DNA from 3 places in the Paenibacillus sp. Z3-2 genome. Region 3 is predicted to be linked to each of the others. Evidence: a T-box and tRNA genes for the amino acid it is inferred to sense, from the RefSeq annotation. Region 3 holds a T-box; the other regions hold tRNA genes.
The links. The T-box of region 3 lies ahead of tyrS (tyrosine--tRNA ligase). A T-box ahead of a tRNA ligase gene usually reads a tRNA of that ligase, here a tRNA-Tyr.
Positions count from the first base shown of each region.

Region 1: it encodes a tRNA-Tyr, which carries the amino acid that the T-box ahead of tyrS (tyrosine--tRNA ligase) is inferred to sense. The anticodon was not compared.
Region 2: it encodes a tRNA-Tyr, which carries the amino acid that the T-box ahead of tyrS (tyrosine--tRNA ligase) is inferred to sense. The anticodon was not compared.

Region 1 covers NZ_CP096397.1:299,767-307,089, forward strand. Annotated here, with positions in the region: rRNA gene M1D71_RS01360 (23S ribosomal RNA) at 1-489, shown strand, start outside; rRNA gene rrf (5S ribosomal RNA) at 572-688, shown strand; tRNA gene M1D71_RS01370 (tRNA-Ile) at 728-801, shown strand; tRNA gene M1D71_RS01375 (tRNA-Ala) at 836-911, shown strand; tRNA gene M1D71_RS01380 (tRNA-Asn) at 913-988, shown strand; tRNA gene M1D71_RS01385 (tRNA-Glu) at 993-1,064, shown strand; tRNA gene M1D71_RS01390 (tRNA-Val) at 1,071-1,146, shown strand; tRNA gene M1D71_RS01395 (tRNA-Met) at 1,166-1,239, shown strand; tRNA gene M1D71_RS01400 (tRNA-Asp) at 1,267-1,344, shown strand; tRNA gene M1D71_RS01405 (tRNA-Phe) at 1,361-1,436, shown strand; tRNA gene M1D71_RS01410 (tRNA-Thr) at 1,456-1,531, shown strand; tRNA gene M1D71_RS01415 (tRNA-Tyr) at 1,541-1,626, shown strand; tRNA gene M1D71_RS01420 (tRNA-Lys) at 1,636-1,711, shown strand; tRNA gene M1D71_RS01425 (tRNA-Leu) at 1,718-1,798, shown strand; tRNA gene M1D71_RS01430 (tRNA-Gly) at 1,809-1,883, shown strand; tRNA gene M1D71_RS01435 (tRNA-Arg) at 1,890-1,966, shown strand; tRNA gene M1D71_RS01440 (tRNA-Leu) at 1,984-2,062, shown strand; tRNA gene M1D71_RS01445 (tRNA-Pro) at 2,070-2,143, shown strand; tRNA gene M1D71_RS01450 (tRNA-Gly) at 2,154-2,224, shown strand; gene iolD (3D-(3,5/4)-trihydroxycyclohexane-1,2-dione acylhydrolase (decyclizing)) at 2,516-4,381, shown strand; gene iolE (myo-inosose-2 dehydratase) at 4,531-5,433, shown strand; gene iolC (5-dehydro-2-deoxygluconokinase) at 5,675-6,685, shown strand; gene M1D71_RS01470 (CoA-acylating methylmalonate-semialdehyde dehydrogenase) at 6,784-7,323, shown strand, end outside.
Region 2 covers NZ_CP096397.1:5,497,695-5,505,017, forward strand. Annotated here, with positions in the region: gene M1D71_RS24630 (helix-turn-helix domain-containing protein) at 1-273, shown strand, start outside; tRNA gene M1D71_RS24635 (tRNA-Asn) at 330-405, opposite strand; gene M1D71_RS24640 (class I SAM-dependent methyltransferase) at 702-1,637, opposite strand; tRNA gene M1D71_RS24645 (tRNA-Leu) at 1,806-1,884, opposite strand; tRNA gene M1D71_RS24650 (tRNA-Cys) at 1,891-1,964, opposite strand; tRNA gene M1D71_RS24655 (tRNA-Gly) at 1,971-2,045, opposite strand; tRNA gene M1D71_RS24660 (tRNA-Gln) at 2,050-2,124, opposite strand; tRNA gene M1D71_RS24665 (tRNA-His) at 2,147-2,219, opposite strand; tRNA gene M1D71_RS24670 (tRNA-Trp) at 2,250-2,323, opposite strand; tRNA gene M1D71_RS24675 (tRNA-Tyr) at 2,329-2,414, opposite strand; tRNA gene M1D71_RS24680 (tRNA-Thr) at 2,424-2,499, opposite strand; tRNA gene M1D71_RS24685 (tRNA-Phe) at 2,520-2,595, opposite strand; tRNA gene M1D71_RS24690 (tRNA-Asp) at 2,691-2,768, opposite strand; tRNA gene M1D71_RS24695 (tRNA-Met) at 2,796-2,869, opposite strand; tRNA gene M1D71_RS24700 (tRNA-Val) at 2,891-2,966, opposite strand; tRNA gene M1D71_RS24705 (tRNA-Glu) at 3,034-3,105, opposite strand; tRNA gene M1D71_RS24710 (tRNA-Ser) at 3,115-3,206, opposite strand; tRNA gene M1D71_RS24715 (tRNA-Asn) at 3,210-3,285, opposite strand; rRNA gene M1D71_RS24720 (23S ribosomal RNA) at 3,352-6,279, opposite strand; rRNA gene M1D71_RS24725 (16S ribosomal RNA) at 6,625-7,323, opposite strand, start outside.
Region 3 covers NZ_CP096397.1:3,798,241-3,805,563, reverse strand. Annotated here, with positions in the region: gene M1D71_RS17035 (protein adenylyltransferase SelO) at 1-972, shown strand, start outside; T-box leader at 1,511-1,738, shown strand; gene tyrS (tyrosine--tRNA ligase) at 1,856-3,124, shown strand; gene M1D71_RS17025 (YxcD family protein) at 3,243-3,521, opposite strand; gene M1D71_RS17020 (hypothetical protein) at 3,527-4,030, opposite strand; gene M1D71_RS17015 (PadR family transcriptional regulator) at 4,130-4,696, opposite strand; gene M1D71_RS17010 (beta-class carbonic anhydrase) at 4,869-5,444, opposite strand; gene M1D71_RS17005 (carboxypeptidase M32) at 5,852-7,323, shown strand, end outside.

The DNA of each region.
Region 1 (7,323 bases), 3.1 Mb from region 3:
CCGCATGGAAGGGCCATCGCTCAACGGATAAAAGCTACCCTGGGGATAACAGGCTTATCTCCCCCAAGAGTCCACATCGACGGGGAGGTTTGGCACCTCGATGTCGGCTCATCGCATCCTGGGGCTGAAGTAGGTCCCAAGGGTTGGGCTGTTCGCCCATTAAAGCGGTACGCGAGCTGGGTTCAGAACGTCGTGAGACAGTTCGGTCCCTATCTGTCGTGGGCGTAGGAAATTTGAGAGGAGCTGTCCTTAGTACGAGAGGACCGGGATGGACGTACCGCTGGTGTACCAGTTGTTCCGCCAGGAGCACCGCTGGGTAGCTATGTACGGAAGGGATAAACGCTGAAAGCATCTAAGCGTGAAGCCCCCCTCAAGATGAGATTTCCCAGTATGTAAGACCCCTTGAAGACGACGAGGTAGATAGGCTGGGGGTGGAAGTGCAGCAATGCATGGAGCTGACCAGTACTAATCGGTCGAGGGCTTATCCAATTTGCAAGTTTGAATTCGCATGTTTCGTTTCGAATCTAGTTTTCAGAGAACAACAACTCTGAAATGTAAGCTAAGCTATACGTTTGGTGGCGATGGCGGAGGGGTTCCACACGTACCCATCCCGAACACGACCGTTAAGCCCTCTAGCGCCGATGGTACTTGGACCGCAGGGTCCTGGGAGAGTAGGACGCCGCCAAGCGAAACCCCTTTGGGGGTATTTTTTTTCGAAATTTGATAAGGGCCCTTAGCTCAGTTGGTTAGAGCGCACCTCTGATAAGGGTGAGGCCGGTGGTTCGAGTCCACCAGGGCCCATAGTAATACCACAACAAGAAATACAACAGTGTATGGGGCCATAGCTCAGCTGGGAGAGCGCCTGCCTTGCAAGCAGGAGGTCAGCGGTTCGATCCCGCTTGGCTCCACCATTCCCTGATAGCTCAGTTGGTAGAGCACTCGACTGTTAATCGAGTTGTCACAGGTTCGAGCCCTGTTCGGGGAGCCAGTAAGGCCCGTTGGTCAAGGGGTTAAGACACCTCCCTTTCACGGAGGTAACAGGGGTTCGAATCCCCTACGGGTCATAATATGGAGGCTTAGCTCAGCTGGGAGAGCATCTGCCTTACAAGCAGAGGGTCGGGGGTTCGATCCCCTCAGCCTCCACCATATATAACTTTTATAACGACGCGGGGTGGAGCAGCCCGGTAGCTCGTCGGGCTCATAACCCGAAGGCCGCAGGTTCAAATCCTGCCCCCGCAATTATACTTTCCTTTGGGAAAGTGATCTGGAACCGTGGTGTAGTTGGCCTAACATGCCTGCCTGTCACGCAGGAGATCGCGGGTTCGAATCCCGTCGGTTCCGCCATTTTTTAATATAGTAAGGCTCGGTAGCTCAGTCGGTAGAGCAGAGGACTGAAAATCCTCGTGTCGGCGGTTCGATTCCGTCCCGAGCCACCATATATAACACCTGTTATACGCCGGTGTAGCTCAACTGGTAGAGCAACTGACTTGTAATCAGTAGGTTGGGGGTTCAAGTCCTCTCGCCGGCACCATGTAATCCTGGAGGATTAGCGAAGCGGCCAAACGCATCAGACTGTAAATCTGCTCCCGTACGGGTTCGGTGGTTCGAATCCATCATCCTCCACCAGTTTTCTATGAGTCATTAGCTCAGTTGGTAGAGCACCTGACTTTTAATCAGGGTGTCGAAGGTTCGAGCCCTTCATGACTCACCATCATATGCGCGTGTGGCGGAATTGGCAGACGCACTAGACTTAGGATCTAGCGTCTTTGACGTGGGGGTTCAAGTCCCTCCACGCGCATTCTTTATTTGCGGAAGTGGCTCAGCGGTAGAGCATCGCCTTGCCAAGGCGAGGGTCGCGGGTTCGATTCCCGTCTTCCGCTCCAATATTTGCGCCCTTAGCTCAGCTGGATAGAGCGTTTGACTACGAATCAAAAGGCCGGGAGTTCGAATCTCTCAGGGCGCGCCATTATAACTTCATATTTTGCCGGCGTGGCGGAATGGCAGACGCGCTCGACTCAAAATCGAGTGGGAAACCGTGGAGGTTCGAGTCCTCTCGCCGGTATATATAACGGGATGTAGCTCAGCTTGGTAGAGCACCTGGTTTGGGACCAGGGGGTCGCATGTTCAAATCGTGTCATCCCGATTGTTGTTATGCGGGTGTAGTTCAATGGTAGAACTTTAGCCTTCCAAGCTAATAGCGTGGGTTCGATTCCCATCACCCGCTTATATATCGTAAAAGAAAGAGATGGTACTCACCGTCTCTTTCTTTTTTTGCATTCATAGGTATATTGGCGATTATTGTGGAGAGCTCTCAAATGAAGCAGGTCTAACAGATCTTACAACAATAAATTACCGTTGTTTTATCGCAATTTATAAAACGCTTACAAAAATAGCTTGCGTAAATCATCAGCCTGTAATACCATATCAATTAAGCGCTTAACCTTTAGGGGTAAGGCGCTTAAACTTAACGTAGATTAAGCGCTTAACCCGTAAAGGAAAGGAAGGCGATCAATTCATGACAACCATTCGATTAACGATGGCTCAGGCACTGCTTCGATACCTGGATCAGCAATATATCTCGGTTGACGGTGTGGAAACCAAGTTTGTGAAAGGGATCATCGGCATCTTTGGACATGGCAACGTAACTGGCATTGGAGAAGCGTTGGAGCGCAGTTCGGGAAGCCTGACGTATATGCAAGGGAAGAACGAACAAGGTATGGTGCATACGGCAGCGGCCTACGCCAAACAGAAGAACCGCAGACAAATCTATGCATGTACAACATCCATTGGTCCGGGTGCTTTAAATATGATTACAGCAGCGGCTACCGCAACGGTGAACCGGATTCCGGTTTTATTGCTTCCTGGAGATAACTTTGCTACACGGGAACCAGACCCGGTACTTCAGCAGTTGGAAGTGAGTAGTGATTATACAATCTCAGCCACTGATCCATTCAAAGCCGTCAGTAAATACTGGGATCGCATAGTTCGTCCTGAACAGTTGATGATTGCTGCTGCACAGGCCATGCGTGTGCTTACCGACCCGGCAGAGACGGGAGCTGTTACGCTCGCACTGCCGCAGGATGTGCAGGCAGAGGCGTACGATTATCCTGAATCGTTCTTCGCCCGCAAAGTACACTATCTGGACCGTCGCCCCCCGGTACAGGCAGCCATTGAACGGGCAACGCAGCAGATTGCCCGAGGCAGAAAGCCGCTGCTCGTTGCAGGCGGCGGTGTGTTGTACTCTGAGGCATCCGCCCAGCTCGTCGAGTTCGCCGAGGCATTTGGTATTCCGATCGCCGAGACGCAGGCGGGCAAGAGCGCAGTCTCTTGGGACCACCCACTGAATGTGGGAGCCATCGGGGTTACTGGCTCTCTGGCAGCCAATAGGCTGGCGAGAGAAGCGGATGTGGTGATCGGCGTCGGTACGCGGTTCTCGGATTTTACGACGGCGTCCCGCTCTGCTTTTCAACATCCGGAAGCGTCATTCATTAACATCAACCTGAACGGCATGGATGCTGCCAAGCTTGGTGGGGAAGCCATTTTGGCGGATGCACGAGAAGGATTGCAGGCTTTGCAAAAGGAATTGCAGCAAAGACAATACCGCAGTGCCTATGGCTCATCCGAAGTCGCTGATCTCCGCGCTGAGTGGAATGCAGAAGTGGATAGGCTGTATGGAGCAGAACATGAAGCAGGGCTGGCACAGACTACAGCAGTCGGCGTAGTTAACCGGACGATTGATCCATCTTCCGTCATCGTGTGTGCGGCAGGTAGTCTGCCAGGTGATCTGCATCGTCTGTGGCGTGCGTCTGAACCAAAAACATATCATATGGAGTATGGGTTCTCCTGCATGGGGTACGAGGTAAGCGGAGCGTTCGGAGCAGCACTTGCCGAGCCAGATCGTGAAGTGTACGCCATGGTAGGGGATGGCAGTTATCTGATGCTGCATTCGGAGTTTGTGACCAGTTTGCAGGAACAGAAGAAGATGACCGTTCTATTATTCAACAACAATGGATTCCAGTGTATTCATAATTTGCAGCGGGAACATGGTAGTGACGGGTTCGGCAATGAGTTCCGTTATCGGGAGTCAGAAAGTGGACGATTGACCGGGGACTACATGCCAATGGACTTTGCAGCTCACGCCCGAAGCATGGGAGCCAAATCCTATAGAGCGGAGACGGCAGAACAGCTGGAACAAGCAATCCGAGATGCGAAGAACGAAACGGTGAGTACGTTGATTGAGATTCCGGTCGTGCCTGGAACCAATGCAGGTGGTTATGAGTCATGGTGGAATGTAGGTGTGCCAGAAGTATCTGCCGAGGAAAAGGTAGTTCATGCGCATCACACCATGCAAGCAAACCGTGCCAAAGCAAGACCTTTTTAATCTGATTTAATAGAGTATTCCTTCTAAAATGTAGCCTTATCTGAACTCCCCCACAGTATGAGATCAGTGGACGTATTTATCGAATTGAAACTATGAGTACTACATTCCGATTGAACTACAATGTTGAACGACAAAGGAGACGTGGAGCAATGAGCAAGCTGCCATTCCAGCTTGGGATTCATCCGATCAATTGGGTCGGGGAAGATGTGAAGGAGCATGGCGATGCCACAACGTGTGCACAGATTCTGGATGACATTCAGCGTCTTGGGCTGACAGGTACAGAGATGGGACGTAAGTATCCAACCGATCCCGCTATACTGCGTGAAGAACTGAGCAAGAGGAATATCAATCTAGTCTCCCAGTGGAAATCGGTACTGTTCTCTGATCCGGCGTATCGTCAGTCGGAGTTGGACGGTTATCGCAGACATGCGGAATTCCTGCAATCCATGGGCAGTAAGGTGATCAGTACGGCGGAGGTAGGTGGGTCACTTCATTTTGATCCAAGACGGACACCGAATGAAAAAGAAGTGCTCAGACTCAGGGAATCCGAATGGCATATCCTCGCTGAAGGGTTAAATGAAGCAGGAGCCATTGCCCGGGAACACGGGTTGAAGCTCACATACCATCATCATGGAGGCACGGTGGTAGAACAACCGGATGAGATCGATCGACTGATGGAGCTGACAGATCCTTCTCTCGTGTATCTGCTCTATGACACAGGTCATGCCTACTATGGTGGAGCTGATCCGCTTGAACTGCTGCGTAAACATTATGACCGGATCGCTTATATCCATCTGAAGGATATCCGCCCCCATGTGCTGGATGAAGCACGTGCGGAGCAGTCTGATTTTGTCGGCTGTATTCGTAGAGGGGTGTTCACCGTACCAGGGGATGGATGCATTGATTTTGCTCCCATTCTTCAGGAACTGATTACACGAGGGTACGATGGCTGGGCGATGCTTGAAGGAGAACAGGACCCTGCAATTCATAACCCGTATGAGTATGCGAAGCGATCTTTGAACTATATGAAGGCGTTATACCAGCAGAGCTGATACCAGGCATAGCGATGGGGAGAGGAATATACCCATGAAGTGAAGGAACCGTGGAGGTTCGAGTCCTCTCGCGGGATAGAAATGAAGAAGGCCAGCAAGAGTATTACGTTACGATTGGAAAATAAATACTGACCTACTCTAACCGTTTACGAGTCCTCACGATGGAATGAGTAACTGGTCTAGATATCCATACAAACCACAAACCATGTTAAATCTCAACACAGAAAGGGGCTCACATGCAATGACCTATGTATCCTTTCCAGAATCAAGGAAGAAGGATTTCACCGCGATTGGCCGTCTGTGTATCGACTTGAATGCCAATGAGATCAATCGCCCGATGGAAGAGACGATGACGTTCACGAAATATGTGGGTGGCTCTCCAGCCAACATTACGATTGGCATGTCCAGGCTGGGTATGGAGACAGCTTTTATCGGCAAAATCGCAGGTGACCAGATGGGCAGATTCATCCAGAGTTATTTGGAGAAGAACGGCATCGACACATCAAATGTGGTGACAGATGACACCGGAGCGGTGACCGGGCTTGCTTTTACCGAAATCAAGAGCCCAGCCGATTGCAGTATCCTGATGTACCGGGACAATGTAGCTGATCTGTTATTACAGGCGCAAGAGGTACAAGAGCAGTTAATTGCCGACTCCAAAGTACTGCTAATCTCAGGCACGGCTCTCGCTCAGAGCCCATCCCGTGAAGCCGTATTACAGGCACTAACATATGCAAAAAAGCATGGCACAGTTATTGTGTTTGATCTGGACTATCGTCCATACACATGGACATCAGATGAAGAGACAGCGGTGTATTACAACCTCGCAGCCGAGAAATGCGATATCATCCTGGGCACACGTGAAGAGTTCGACATGATGGAGACATTCGACCATAATCCAGATCATAGCGATCAGATAACTGCACAGAAATGGTTTGATTTCTCAGCCAACATCGTTGTAATCAAACACGGCAAGGAAGGGTCCATTGCTTATACGCGTGAAGGGCTTTCCCACCGTGCTGACAGCTATCCGGCAAAAGTGGTCAAAACGTTCGGTGCAGGCGACTCCTATGCGGCAGGGTTCCTGTATGGATTGATGCAGGGCTGGACGATTGAGCGCAGTATGGCGTACGGCAGTGGGGCAGCAAGTATCGTCATTTCGAGCCACAGCTGTTCGGATGCGATGCCAACGGTAGAACAGGTGAATGATTACATCGAACGTTGCAATCGGGGCGAGATTACCGTGTCCTGAAGGACGTTGCAATACTTTGAATAACGTGCTCATACAGATCTATAACAATGAACAAGTTGGACATAAGCGATCACACATAAGCGAAGGGAGACAGGGCTATGGGAAAAGGGATTTCTGAAGCATCTGCAACAGCGACAATGGTACAAAACTGGATCGGAGGTGCCTGGGTAACCCCAGCGGCAACTCGTACGGAGCCGGTTGTGAACCCGGCTACAGAAGAGGTTATTGCACACGTGCCACTGTCTGAACAAGCGGACGTAGATCTGGCCGTACAGACGGCACGGGAAGCATTCAAATCCTGGAGCGGCACACCGGTTCCACGCCGTGCACGTATTCTGTTCCGCTACCAGCAGCTGCTAGTGGAGCATTGGGAAGAGCTCGCTCGCTTGGTAACACTGGAGAACGGCAAAAGCTACGCCGAAGCGTACGGTGAAGTATTGCGTGGCATTGAATGCGTCGAATTCGCGGCAGGTGCCCCGAATCTGATGATGGGTAAACAACTGCCTGACATCGCAACAGGACTGGAGTCGGGCATGTACCGGTACCCAATCGGCGTAATTGGGGGAATTACCCCGTTCAACTTCCCGATGATGGTCCCTTGCTGGATGTTCCCGCTGGCTATTGCGTGTGGTAACACC
Region 2 (7,323 bases), 1.7 Mb from region 3:
TGTGCTGTGAAGCTTCACTATAATGCCAACTACTTAAGTAGCGTTTTTCGCAAAGAGACCGGCTGTGCATTTAGTGAATACCTGACCAAGTACCGATTTAACATCGCTAAAAAATGGCTGGACGAAAGTGATCTAACGGTTAAAGATATCGCAGCACGGCTTCGTTACAACAATCCGCAAAACTTTATCCGATCATTTCGTAAATGGGAAGGAATCACTCCCGGTCAGTATCGGGAGCGGAAACAAAAAGCAGAAGTGTCGAACAACAATTAGAAAAGGAGCACGATTTAAAATCGTGCTCCTTCGGCCAGCTCGGACACCTCTGCATATGGCTCCCCGAACAGGGATCGAACCTGCGACAACTCGATTAATAGTCGAGTGCTCTACCAACTCAGCTATCAGGGATATCCTTTAGAGATCATTCTCTGAAAACTAGATATGTGTTTTGTTTTTTCGTTGTCTCGAACATCTCCAAATAAACGAGGGCCTGGTTCAAAGCGGTCGATTAATTATTGGCTTCAAAAAAAAGAGGGAGCACATATCCCTGCTCCCTTCACTTACAACTTCGCTTCTATATCTTAACTTCATATGTTTCATACGTTCCCTTTTTGCGCAGCGATCTGATGCTTCCTAGCGTCATCCTAGACGTTAGAATATACGTTGTGCGTCTCGATTCCTGTTCCTCATAACACATACCAAGCTTATACGATTTGTCGTTTATCCTTGGTACGGACTGTTTTCATATTGGTTTGTTCAAGTTGGATCAGAATTTTACCAAACCTTGCTCCACGTGAGAAGGTCACCGTACTATCCTTATATGTATCGCGGATGTACTTCTCAGCCAGTCTGAGGGAATCCTCATCTGTTGGTAACTCATACGTATTAAGCCATTCTGGCAGCTTCTCAATAATCTCTTCCACCGGTACTTCAAATGAGTTAACTTCTCTTGTAATGATCATCGTGTATGAATAACCCTTCAAATACAGCAACTGTTGGATATATCCCATATCACCAGCCTTGTATGAAGAACTGATCCCAAGTACATCCTTAAGTTCATCCATTAGTGTGTGTTCCTTCTGTCCCGCTATAGTGCTTATATACACATACTTACGAGCACAGTTAATCGCCATCTCAATCGTTTCCCAATCCGACATAGCCGGACACATGGAAGCAAATACAAAATCATATTTCTTCTCCCAGCCTTTATCCTGAATGGAGATTTCCTCAAATCGCTCTTTCACGATTTCAATATTAGATTCCAGCTCTGAGGGTATTGTTTCTTTCATGAGCGAGACAAGCAACTCAGAAGGCTCAACAGCGGTTACACTTGCTCCCCTTTCAGCAAAAGGAATGGTAAATATGCCTGAGGCCGCTCCAATGTCTAGAATGGACAAGCCCGCGAACTCTACTCCCTGGTTTTCAATCCAGCCCATAATGCGCTCAGACCGCTGTATTCCTTCTACCGTAAATGATTGTGCATGATAATCTCTGGCCCACCGCTCAAACGCTTCTTCTGTATTAAATGGTGCACTTTTCTTCTTATATTTTGAACTTCTCGGACGATTCTTCCAAGCCTCTTCCCATACAAAAAGGTTAAATAACAGGTCAGTGTCCGGTATAATTTTTTTAGTAGTCACTTTATTTCACTCCTTCATATTAAAGACTTCACTTATCTACAATATACTGAATATAATCATACGTCAATCTTTATTAACGTCCAACTTTCCTTACTATAAAACAATCACTTCATATAAAATAAAAATAGCCCCGCAGATTGCATAAGCAATTTGCAGGGCTATTCAATATACCGGCGAGAGGACTCGAACCTCCACGGTTTCCCACTCGATTTTGAGTCGAGCGCGTCTGCCATTCCGCCACGCCGGCATATACTGGAGGCGCCACCCAGATTCGAACTGGGGATAAAGCTTTTGCAGAGCTGTGCCTTACCACTTGGCTATGGCGCCATATTTTGGAGCGGACGACGGGAATCGAACCCGCGACCCTCGCCTTGGCAAGGCGATGCTCTACCGCTGAGCCACGTCCGCATAATGGCTGGGGATATAGGATTTGAACCTATGCATGACGGAGTCAAAGTCCGTTGCCTTACCGCTTGGCTAATCCCCAATAAAAAATGAAAAAACAAAGGGGCGATCGAGGGGAATTGAACCCCCGAATGCCGGATCCACAAACCGGTGCGTTAACCACTTCGCCACGATCGCCACAAAAAGTTAATTTTCTAAAAAGTTAATTGGCAGGGGCAGCAGGAATTGAACCCACACCAACGGTTTTGGAGACCGTTGTTCTACCTTTAAACTATGCCCCTAAAACTGGTGGAGGATGATGGATTCGAACCACCGAACCCGTACGGGAGCAGATTTACAGTCTGATGCGTTTGGCCACTTCGCTAATCCTCCAGGATTACATGGTGCCGGCGAGAGGACTTGAACCCCCAACCTACTGATTACAAGTCAGTTGCTCTACCAGTTGAGCTACACCGGCATATTAAATTGTTTTATAAATGGTGGCTCGGGACGGAATCGAACCGCCGACACGAGGATTTTCAGTCCTCTGCTCTACCGACTGAGCTACCGAGCCATAATAAAGTCTAATCTCATTTCCTAACACTTTATATAGGGCATCAGTGCCATACAGCAGATGTAGTGAACAGTTTGCCTCATGTAAAGATTAAATGGCGGAACCGACGGGATTCGAACCCGCGATCTCCTGCGTGACAGGCAGGCATGTTAGGCCAACTACACCACGGTTCCAGATCACTTTCTCAAAGGAAAGTATAATTGCGGGGGCAGGATTTGAACCTGCGGCCTTCGGGTTATGAGCCCGACGAGCTACCGGGCTGCTCCACCCCGCGTCGTTATAAAAATAAGTTATATGGTGGAGGCTGAGGGGATCGAACCCCCGACCCTCTGCTTGTAAGGCAGATGCTCTCCCAGCTGAGCTAAGCCTCCGAACAACACATTTATGATCTTACCATAATCTTATTGTAAAAATCAACTTCTATTTTTGAAGTTAATATGACCCGTAGGGGATTCGAACCCCTGTTACCTCCGTGAAAGGGAGGTGTCTTAACCCCTTGACCAACGGGCCTTAATATTATGGCGGAGAGAGAGGGATTCGAACCCTCGAGACGCTTGTGACGCCTACACGATTTCCAATCGTGCTCCTTCGGCCAGCTCGGACACCTCTCCATATGGCTCCCCGAACAGGGCTCGAACCTGTGACAACTCGATTAACAGTCGAGTGCTCTACCAACTGAGCTATCAGGGAATATGCTTCAGAGATCGTTCTCTGAAAACTAGATTCGAAACGAAACATGCGAATTATCACTTGCAATTGGATAAGCCCTCGACCGATTAGTACTGGTCAGCTCCATGCATTGCTGCACTTCCACCCCCAGCCTATCTACCTCGTCGTCTTCAAGGGGTCTTACATACTGGGAAATCTCATCTTGAGGGGGGCTTCACGCTTAGATGCTTTCAGCGTTTATCCCTTCCGTACATAGCTACCCAGCGGTGCTCCTGGCGGAACAACTGGTACACCAGCGGTACGTCCATCCCGGTCCTCTCGTACTAAGGACAGCTCCTCTCAAATTTCCTACGCCCACGACAGATAGGGACCGAACTGTCTCACGACGTTCTGAACCCAGCTCGCGTACCGCTTTAATGGGCGAACAGCCCAACCCTTGGGACCTACTTCAGCCCCAGGATGCGATGAGCCGACATCGAGGTGCCAAACCTCCCCGTCGATGTGGACTCTTGGGGGAGATAAGCCTGTTATCCCCAGGGTAGCTTTTATCCGTTGAGCGATGGCCCTTCCATGCGGTACCACCGGATCACTAAGCCCGACTTTCGTCCCTGCTCGACTTGTAGGTCTCGCAGTCAAGCTCCCTTATGCCTTTGCACTCTTCGAATGATTTCCAACCATTCTGAGGGAACCTTTGGGCGCCTCCGTTACTCTTTAGGAGGCGACCGCCCCAGTCAAACTGCCCACCTGACACTGTCCCCGCACCGGATTACGGTACCAGGTTAGAACCTAGATACGATCAGGGTGGTATCCCAACGTTGCCTCCATGCAAGCTGGCGCTCACACTTCAAAGGCTCCCACCTATCCTGTACAGATCGTACCCAAATTCAATATCAAGCTGCAGTAAAGCTCCATGGGGTCTTTCCGTCTTGTCGCGGGTAACCTGCATCTTCACAGGTATTAAAATTTCACCGGATCTCTCGTTGAGACAGCGCCCAAGTCGTTACGCCATTCGTGCGGGTCAGAATTTACCTGACAAGGAATTTCGCTACCTTAGGACCGTTATAGTTACGGCCGCCGTTTACTGGGGCTTCGGTTCACAGCTTCGGGATTACTCCCTAACCACTCCCCTTAACCTTCCAGCACCGGGCAGGCGTCAGCCCGTATACTTCGCCTTACGGCTTCGCACAGACCTGTGTTTTTGCTAAACAGTCGCTTGGGCCTTTTCACTGCGGCCCCCTCGTGCTATTCACACTACCGGGGCACCCCTTCTCCCGAAGTTACGGGGTCATTTTGCCGAGTTCCTTAACGAGAGTTCTTCCGCGCGCCTTAGAATACTCTTCTCGCCTACCTGTGTCGGTTTGCGGTACGGGCACCATCACCTGGCTAGAGGCTTTTCTTGGCAGTGTGAGATCATGACCTTCGCTACTGTAATTTTCACTCCCCATCACAGCTCAGCCTTACAATGTGCGGATTTGCCTACACATCAGCCTTACTGCTTAGACGGACATCCATCAGTCCGCGTCACTACCCTACTGCGTCCCCCCATTGCTCATAACGGCTTACGGTGGTACAGGAATTTCGACCTGTTGTCCTTCGACTACGCCTTTCGGCCTCGCCTTAGGTCCCGACTTACCCTGAGCGGACGAGCCTTCCTCAGGAACCCTTAGGCTTTCGGCGGATCAGATTCTCACTGATCTTTTCGTTACTCATACCGGCATTCTCACTTGTATAATGTCCAGCGCTCCTTACGGTACACCTTCAACCCTTATACAACGCTCCCCTACCCCTGATGCAAAGCATCAAGCCATAGCTTCGGTGGTGTGTTTAGCCCCGTTACATTTTCGGCGCAGAGTCACTCGACCAGTGAGCTATTACGCACTCTTTAAATGATGGCTGCTTCTAAGCCAACATCCTGGTTGTCTGTGCAACTCCACATCCTTTCCCACTTAACACACACTTGGGGACCTTAGCTGATGGTCTGGGCTGTTTCCCTTTTGACAATGGATCTTAGCACTCACTGTCTGACTCCCGGAAGTAAGTCTATGGCATTCGGAGTTTGACTGAGCTTGGTAACCCTTGCGGGCCCCGCACCCAATCAGTGCTCTACCTCCACGACTCTGTTTTCCGAGGCTAGCCCTAAAGCTATTTCGGGGAGAACCAGCTATCTCCGAGTTCGATTGGAATTTCTCCGCTACCCCCACCTCATCCCCGCATTTTTCAACATGCGTGGGTTCGGGCCTCCAGTGCGTGTTACCGCACCTTCACCCTGGACAGGGGTAGATCACCCGGTTTCGGGTCTACGTCCACGTACTATGTCGCCCTATTCAGACTCGCTTTCGCTGCGGCTCCGGCTCTTTACCTTAACCTTGCACGGGAACGTAACTCGCCGGTTCATTCTACAAAAGGCACGCCATCACCCCTAAAACGGGCTCTGACTTTTTGTAAGCACACGGTTTCAGGTTCTATTTCACTCCCCTTCCGGGGTGCTTTTCACCTTTCCCTCACGGTACTGCTTCACTATCGGTCGCTAGGAAGTATTTAGCCTTGGCAGATGGTCCTGCCGGATTCATACGGGGTTTCACGTGCCCCGCACTACTCGGGATCCGTCTCGGAGGGAACAGACTTTCAACTACAGGGCTTTTACCTTCTTTGGCGGGCCTTTCCAGACCTCTTCGCTTAACCGGTTCCTTTGTAACTCCATGTGAGACGTCCCACAACCCCAAAGAGCAAGCTCTCTGGTTTGGGCTTCTCCGCGTTCGCTCGCCGCTACTGACGGAATCACTATTGTTTTCTCTTCCTCAGGGTACTTAGATGTTTCAGTTCCCCTGGTATGCCTCTGCACAACCTATGTATTCAGTTGTGAGTAACTGGAAATTACCCCAGCTGGGTTTCCCCATTCGGACACCCCCGGATCAAAGCTTGCTTACAGCTCCCCGAGGCAGTTTCGTTGTTCGCCACGTCCTTCATCGGCTCCTAGCGCCTAGGCATCCTCCATGTGCTCTTAGTAGCTTAACCATATTGCTCCGGTTTTGACTGCTCGCTTCCCTTGTTTTGCTTGCGCAAAGCCAAAAGTCACTCCCATTCAATACCATCGCAAAAGCAATTAACTACCGTTTTTATTGAAACTTGTTTTAACACAAGTTCAGCTAAAAAGGAATGTTCTAATTCGCATTTACTTTCGTTTCGATATCTAGTTTTCAAAGAACAAGCTCCATGCAAAAGCAAGCTGTTTGAGAGTTTGAGCTCTCAAAACTGAGCAACGAGTGAGTTAAAAGCTTTACAAAGTAAAGCTCGCTTCGGAAGCATGCTTCCTGAAGACTTATATTTGAATGTTTCCACGCGGGAAACGATTCTCCATAGAAAGGAGGTGATCCAGCCGCACCTTCCGATACGGCTACCTTGTTACGACTTCACCCCAATCATCTATCCCACCTTCGGCGGCTGGCTCCTTGCGGTTACCCCACCGACTTCGGGTGTTATAAACTCTCGTGGTGTGACGGGCGGTGTGTACAAGACCCGGGAACGTATTCACCGCGGCATGCTGATCCGCGATTACTAGCAATTCCGACTTCATGCAGGCGAGTTGCAGCCTGCAATCCGAACTGAGACCGGCTTTGTTGGGATTGGCTCCATCTCGCGATTTCGCAGCCCGTTGTACCGGCCATTGTAGTACGTGTGTAGCCCAGGTCATAAGGGGCATGATGATTTGACGTCATCCCCACCTTCCTCCGGTTTGTCACCGGCAGTCTATCTAGAGTGCCCACCCGAAGTGCTGGCAACTAAATATAAGGGTTGCGCTCGTTGCGGGACTTAACCCAACATCTCACGACACGAGCTGACGACAACCATGCACCACCTGTCTCCTCTGTCCCGAAGGAAAGGTACATCTCTGTACCGATCAGAGGGATGTCAAGACCTGGTAAGGTTCTTCGCGTTGCTTCGAATTAAACCACATACTCCACTGCTTGTGCGGGTCCCCGTCAATTCCTTTGAGTTTCAGTCTTGCGACCGTACTCCCCAGGCGGAGTGCTTAATGTGTTAACTTCGGCACCAAGGGTA
Region 3 (7,323 bases):
CGCGAAACAGAACGGCCTGGGGCCATATTGACCCGAGTGGCTTCCAGTCATATCCGGGTAGCAACTTTCCAGTACGCAGCCAGATGGGGGTCTATCGACGATCTCCAAGCGTTGGCTGATTATACACTGGATCGACATTTTCCTGATGTCGCCCAAGCTGAGAATCGCTATCTTTTGCTCCTTCAGGAAGTGATTAAGCGTCAGGCCGCGCTCGTTGCGCAGTGGCAGCGTGTTGGTTTCATTCATGGGGTGATGAACACGGATAACATGGCGATCAGCGGTGAGACCATTGATTATGGCCCATGCGCCTATATGGATGCTTACAATCCTTCAACCGTATTTAGCTCCATTGACACGCAAGGTCGGTATGCGTATGGTAATCAGCCGTATATTGCAGGATGGAATTTGGCTCGATTTGCCGAGACACTTCTGCCGCTATTGCATGAAGATGAAGAACAGGCCGTGCAACTTGCTCAGGATGCGATCGCACAATTTTCGGAATTGTACCATCATCATTGGCTTAAGGGAATGCGGGCCAAACTGGGCTTGTTGAATGAAGAGACAGAAGATGAAGCCCTGATCAAAGACCTTCTTGAACTCATGGAGAAGCATAGTGCAGATTACACGAATACGTTCTTGGCATTGACCTTTGATAACTTGGAAGGGACAACTTTGTTTGGCACGACAGAATTTGCTGAATGGAATGAGCGGTGGCAAGCAAGATTGGACAGACAGCATGGAGAGAAGGAAGTTTCTCGGCATTTGATGAGAACGAGTAATCCGGCAGTCATTCCTCGCAATCATCGGGTCGAAGAAGCACTTGAGCGAGCGGAGAATTACGGAGACCTTAGCGTGATGGAGAAGCTTTTGGCTGTTCTTTCCGATCCGTTCGCGCACTCACCTGAACAGGCTGAATATGCCGAACTGCCTGCACAGTGCAATACTTCGTATCAGACTTTTTGTGGGACCTGATTGAACAGTGTGTAATGAAGAGGCTGCCTTAGGCAGCTTTTTCATTTTTTCCATTATGTCATACAATAATTATAGAAAAAGTGATTTACTTTTACAGGCAGGTGCATTCAACCAACAGATCGGTGATCCTTATCTGTACTGGTATATGAGAAGTAAACGACAGGAGCTTGAGCGGATGCAACCTACTAAAGAGAGGTGATTGAGTTGAGTGAGCAAGATATTAATGACGTATGTTATGGCTATGCGTTATCATTTGTCAAAAAAAGAATGAATCTGAACAAGGATGGGAAGCCTTAACTTCAAATGAACAGGAAATTGCTGCTCTATGCAGGAGCAGCAACTTGATATGCTGGAGCAGCAATGTTGGAACAATGAGGATCAGATTGCAGAGAAGGCACATCACTATTATCACGGAAAGTTGAACATGATGACCATATAAGTTGAGTTTATGTGCTTGTCCATTGTTATATTTAAAGTTTGCATACTTGACCTTGCAATGACTCCAACGTTCGGCTATACTTGCTATAAATTAAATACATGAATCACGTTGATGGAGCGCAGTAGCGGCTTTGTCCCTGTTACAGAAAGTCAGGGGTTGATGGAACCTGATACATACAAGGGCTGCGAATTACACTCTGGAGTACTTGGGTAATGCCAAGCGGATGGGCAAACGATATATTGCCGAAAGTGGTATGGATAGCGTGTTAAGGTCACGTGTTGTCCATGCAATTTGGGTGGTACCACGGTTATGATAATCGTCCCTGTGTCTAGTGAAGACAAGGAGGCGATTTTTTTGTGTCCAAAAAAGCCGTTCCAGCGTGTAGTTTCTTAATTTAACGTAAATCATGACTGAATCTAGAGGATCGAAAAGGGGTTTTTACGAATGAATATTATTGATGAACTAGAGTGGCGCGACGCCATTAACCAGCAGACCGATGCAGAGGGATTGCGTGAACTGACTGAAACCAAATCAGTCTCATTGTACTGTGGAGTTGACCCTACGGGGGATAGTATGCATATCGGACATCTCATTCCCTTCATGATGCTGAAACGTTTTCAACTGGCAGGACACCGTCCGGTCATTCTGATTGGTGGAGCTACAGGTACGATTGGTGATCCAAGTGGTCGTCAGGCAGAGCGATCCTTGCAAACGATGGAACAAGTGCAGGAGAATGTGGATGCACTGACAGCGCAGATGAAAAAGTTGTTCGTAACAGACGGTGATAATCAGGTTCGTATGGTGAACAACTACGATTGGACACACAAAATCAATGTGATTGAATTTTTACGCGACTACGGCAAAAACTTCAACCTCAATACGATGCTGGCCAAGGATGTAGTTGCGAGCCGACTGGAAGGCGGAATCTCATTCACCGAGTTTTCCTACCAGATTCTTCAATCCCTCGACTATCTGCACCTGTTCCAGAACGAAGATGTGCAACTGCAAATCGGCGGTTCGGATCAATGGGGAAATATCACGAGTGGTCTCGATCTGATTCGTAAAAAAGAAGGATCTGAAGTAAAAGCGTACGGTCTGACCATTCCGCTCATGCTCAAATCTGACGGAACTAAATTCGGTAAAACAGCTGGTGGCGCAATCTGGCTTGACCCGAACAAAACGACACCATTTGAGTTCTACCAATTCTGGGCGAATACAGATGATCGTGATGTCATTAAATACTTGAAATACTTTACTTTCCTGAGCAAAGAAGAAATTGAAGCTTTGGCTGAAAAGGTAGAGACAGAGCCGCACAAACGTGAAGCACAGAAAGCACTCGCGGAAGAAATGACAAAATTCGTTCACGGCGAAGAAATGCTCGAACAGGCTAAACGTATTACAGCAGCGCTGTTTAGTGGAGATATCCGCTCCCTGACAGCTGATGAAATCGAGCAGGGCTTCAAGGAAATGCCAACGTTTGAAACAGACGGCGAAGCGAAAAATATCGTCGACTGGCTCGTGGATCTGGGGCTGGAGCCATCCAAACGTCAGGCACGTGAGGATGTCACTAAAGGTGCGATTTCCATGAATGGTGAGAAAATTACTGAGCTAGAATTCACAGTTTCTGCAGAGCATGCCATTGGCGGTAAATTCATCATTATCCGTAAAGGTAAAAAGAACTACAGTCTGGTTAAGCTTCATCCTAGTGTCTGACAATTAAAACGTACACTTATACAATTACAGAAACAAACAAAAAGACCGCCTTCCATCTCTGTCAGGCGACAGAGGGGAGGCGGTCTTTCGTATATCAGGCCAGTGTGAGTGACCTATCTTATTGATTTACGATCGCTGTAATCTCTTCATCCAGATCAAGTCGTACGTTCTCACGGTACGCCCGGATGTTGTATTCACTGTGCAGGTAGCGAAGAATCGCTTCAATCATGTTGGACTCGACCAGATATTGACTGCGTCCTTGGATCCAAACTTCAGCGGAATAACCTGTATCTTCTTCCCAGCTCAGTTCCACATTCACATCGGTTGGACGTACACCCTTACGTTCTGCCATATGAATACAGATTGCATTCACAATTTCATCCATGCTCAGAACCATAGAGATTAGTACCGTCCGTTTCTGTTACGGTCATCATCACGATCATTGCGACGGTCATGACGGCCATCCGCTGCAGGTTTGCGACGATTGGAGATGGCTCTGAAGAGTGCCATAGCCAGCATAACAATCAACATAATTGCTGCAACGTTCACGAGCAATCCAAGGATGTTACCCAGGGCGCCCATGCCACCGAACAGTCCGCCGAACATCATACCAGCAAGACCACCAAGCATCATGCCTTTCATGAAGCCGCCGCCACCGCCGAAGAATCCACCACCACGAGTTGCAGCTGCGCCAGTACCGGAGTTATTGCCGGAATTGGATTGATTCACGTTGCTGTTGGAGTCGGATTTCTTAGGTGTGTTGGTATAACTTTTCGTGCCGGATTTGAATCCGCCACCACGTCTTGCATCCGCAGAATCCGGATTCGTTACTCCCACTGTTGCGAACAATAATGTAAAGGCCATAAATACCATCATTAGATGTTTAACTCCAAATTTTTTCTTCATTGTAAAGATCGTAACCCCCCGATTAATTTGTTTGACACGCCCAAAAATGGGCCTTACTCATGTAATACGGTCAACTTGCAGGAACGTTTCAAATTTTGATTAAATTTCTGAAACGCTTGGGCTTGGGTCTTGAATTGCAGCTTGGCCATCAAGCAATTGAGTAACCCAGTTACACCATTCCAGGCCTGTTTGTGCATTCATTAACCCTTTTTGTACCAGGATGTAGCTTCCAAAGTCTCGGTTGCCTACACGAAGATTATCCAGAGGTATACGTGACTTCAGTTCCTCGAAATAACGTATGCGTTCCATAAACCAGCTTTTACGCTCGTTAAGAATGCGTCTCATGCTTCCGTCTTCCGCAATGCCAACACACAAGATACGCAAATTAAACTCATCGCGTGTAACCGGTGCGGTAACAGGAGTAATCATCCATTCCAAGAGCTTTTCAATGCCTTTTTCCGTAACTGCGTACATTTTCTTGTCCGGTTTGTCAGACTGTTGTACCCAGCGGGAGGCCAATAACTCATCGTTTTCCATCTTGGACAGGAGTGGGTAGATCTGGCTGTGTTTGGCCTGCCAATGCGGCTGAATCTTCAGCATCAGATCATAGCCCGATGACTCCTCGCGGGTAAGCAGCCCGAGCAATCCGTAGGAAAGTATGTTCATGCACATGTCTCCTTAATATTAGGGCTGGATCAGAGAAAACAATCAATTTTGATTTCTTTGACCGCTTTCATAAAAGTGTACACTGAAACTGTATGGTTTGACAACCTGACAGAACAACTGCCTTAATTTAGACAAAAAAAGTGCGGACCATAAGGTCCGCACTCCAAACCATTTAGAGAGATTCCTGTTGTCCATACCCCTCAGCGACAAGATCAAGCTCACCTGTGGCAGAATCGATAACCATGCCGTGGACGGGTACATTGGGAGGAAGTAAAGGATGCTTCTTGATCACTTCCACAGTATGTTTTACCCCTTCTTCGACGCTGTCAAACCCGCGCAACCACTTTTGCAAACGGATGCCGGAGTTCTCCAGGGTTGTCATGACTTCTTCAGATACGCCACGCTCAACCATATGTCCAATCATTGTCTCTGCGTGAAGGGAAGCCATACCACATTCCGTATGTCCCACAACCAGGACTTCATCTGCACCCAGTTCATAGATGGCGACAAGCACACTACGCATTACACTGCCGAAAGGCTGAGAGATAATCGCGCCTGCGTTTTTGATGATTTTCACATCACCGTTCTTCAGATTCATGGCCTTGGGCAGCATTTCCACCAGACGTGTATCCATACAAGTGATGATAACCATCTTTTTGGTTGGAAACTTGCCAGCCGTATACTTTTCGTATTCTTTGGTCTCGACAAATGATTTGTTGTAAGCCAAAATCTCTTGAATGTTGTTCATGTCTATTGCCTCCTGTTATCCAATACGACGAGCACGGCCACTTGCAATCGATGCAGCTTGTCCTACGCGCCTTTGCTTTTTTGGTATATCACCGTCAGCAGACGGCATTACTCCAACCTTTTTAGAGGTTGTTCAAAAAGTCCACTTTTGATTACGAATCATGCCTTGGGCATCATCAGCATCGAAGATGAAATTCAGCTGAAATGTCCGTTGCTCACGTAGTTTTCCTACGCTCCGCTACTCCATTTCTTCTTCATTCCATCTTCTCGGTACTGAAAACCAGACTTTTTGAACACACACTTGTAGTAGAATAATGCAATTTGCCTCTGTTAAAAGTTGATTATACTCAATGGGAAAAGTATCATCAATAGGGTATAACATTTTTTTTGAAGAGGTGAACGTTAACAATGGATAAACAAACACAGGAACATTTGGATTCCTTCCGTAATTTGGCTCGTAAAATTAAGAGTTATCATGAAGCCATTGGTTTGCTTCACTGGGATTTGCGCACAGGTGCGCCGAAAAAAGGCGTTCCGACTCGTTCGGAGACGCTGGGTATGTTGTCCACCGAAGCATTCAAACTGCAAACTTCGGCTGACATGAAGACCTACCTGGATGCATTAACTGCTCCAGCGGTATTGGAACAACTCGAAGATATAGATCGTCGTCTGGTTGAAGATTGCAAGAAAGAATATGATCGCAGTCAGTCCGTACCACCGGAAAAAGTACAGGCCTATACCGTGCTTACAGCCAAGTCGGAAACGGCATGGGAAGATGCCAAACATAACAGTGATTTCGCAGGGTTCTCACCCTATCTGACAGATATCGTTAAGTTGAAACAAGAGTTTATTAATTATTGGGGTGTGAAGGATACTCGTTATGATACGCTGCTTGATATGTATGAGCCGGATCTGACGGTTGAGAAAGTGGATGCGGTATTTGCCCGTCTCAAAGCACGTTTGGTACCTTTGCAAGAGAAGATTAATGCTTCGGACCACAAGCCGAATACAGAGTTTTTGAACCAGCTGTTTGACACCGAACAACAGCAAAAGTTCAGTCTGTTCATCCTGGAACAGATGGGTTATGACTTTGAGGCAGGACGATTGGACGAGAGTGTTCATCCTTTTGCAACAGGCCTTAACCCGGGTGATGTGCGGATCACGACACACTATCTGCAGGATGATGTAGCAAGCGCAGTCTTCAGTTCACTGCATGAGGGCGGACATGCCCTGTATGAGCAAAATATTGATGACAGTCTGGCGGGCACCCTTCTTGCCGAAGGGACTTCGATGGGTATTCATGAGTCTCAGTCTCGTCTATGGGAAAATATGATTGGTCGAAGCCTGCCATTCTGGACACGCTATTACAAGGATTTGCAACAGCATTTCCCGCAACTGAACGAGGTTGAACTGGAAGACTTCTATCGTGCAATCAACCGGGTGGAGAGTTCGCTGATTCGGATTGAAGCCGATGAACTGACCTATAACCTGCACATTATTATTCGCTATGAGATTGAGAAAATGCTGTTTAACGATGGCCTTGAAGTGAAGGATCTGCCCGAGACCTGGAATGCAAAATACAAGGAATACCTTGGTATTATGCCAACGAATGATGGAGAGGGCGTTCTTCAGGATGTTCACTGGTCCGGTGGCGACTTTGGTTACTTTGCTTCGTATTCTCTGGGTAATATGTATGCAGCTCAAATTCTACATACATTGCGCAAGGAAATGCCGGAGTTTGATACCCATATTGCCGAAGGTAATCTGATTCCAATCAAAGAATGGCTTACAGACAAGATCTATCGCTATGGCAAAAGTCGCACACCTTCCGAATTGATTGTTGCCGTAACGGGTGAAGAATTGAACCCGGATTATCTGGC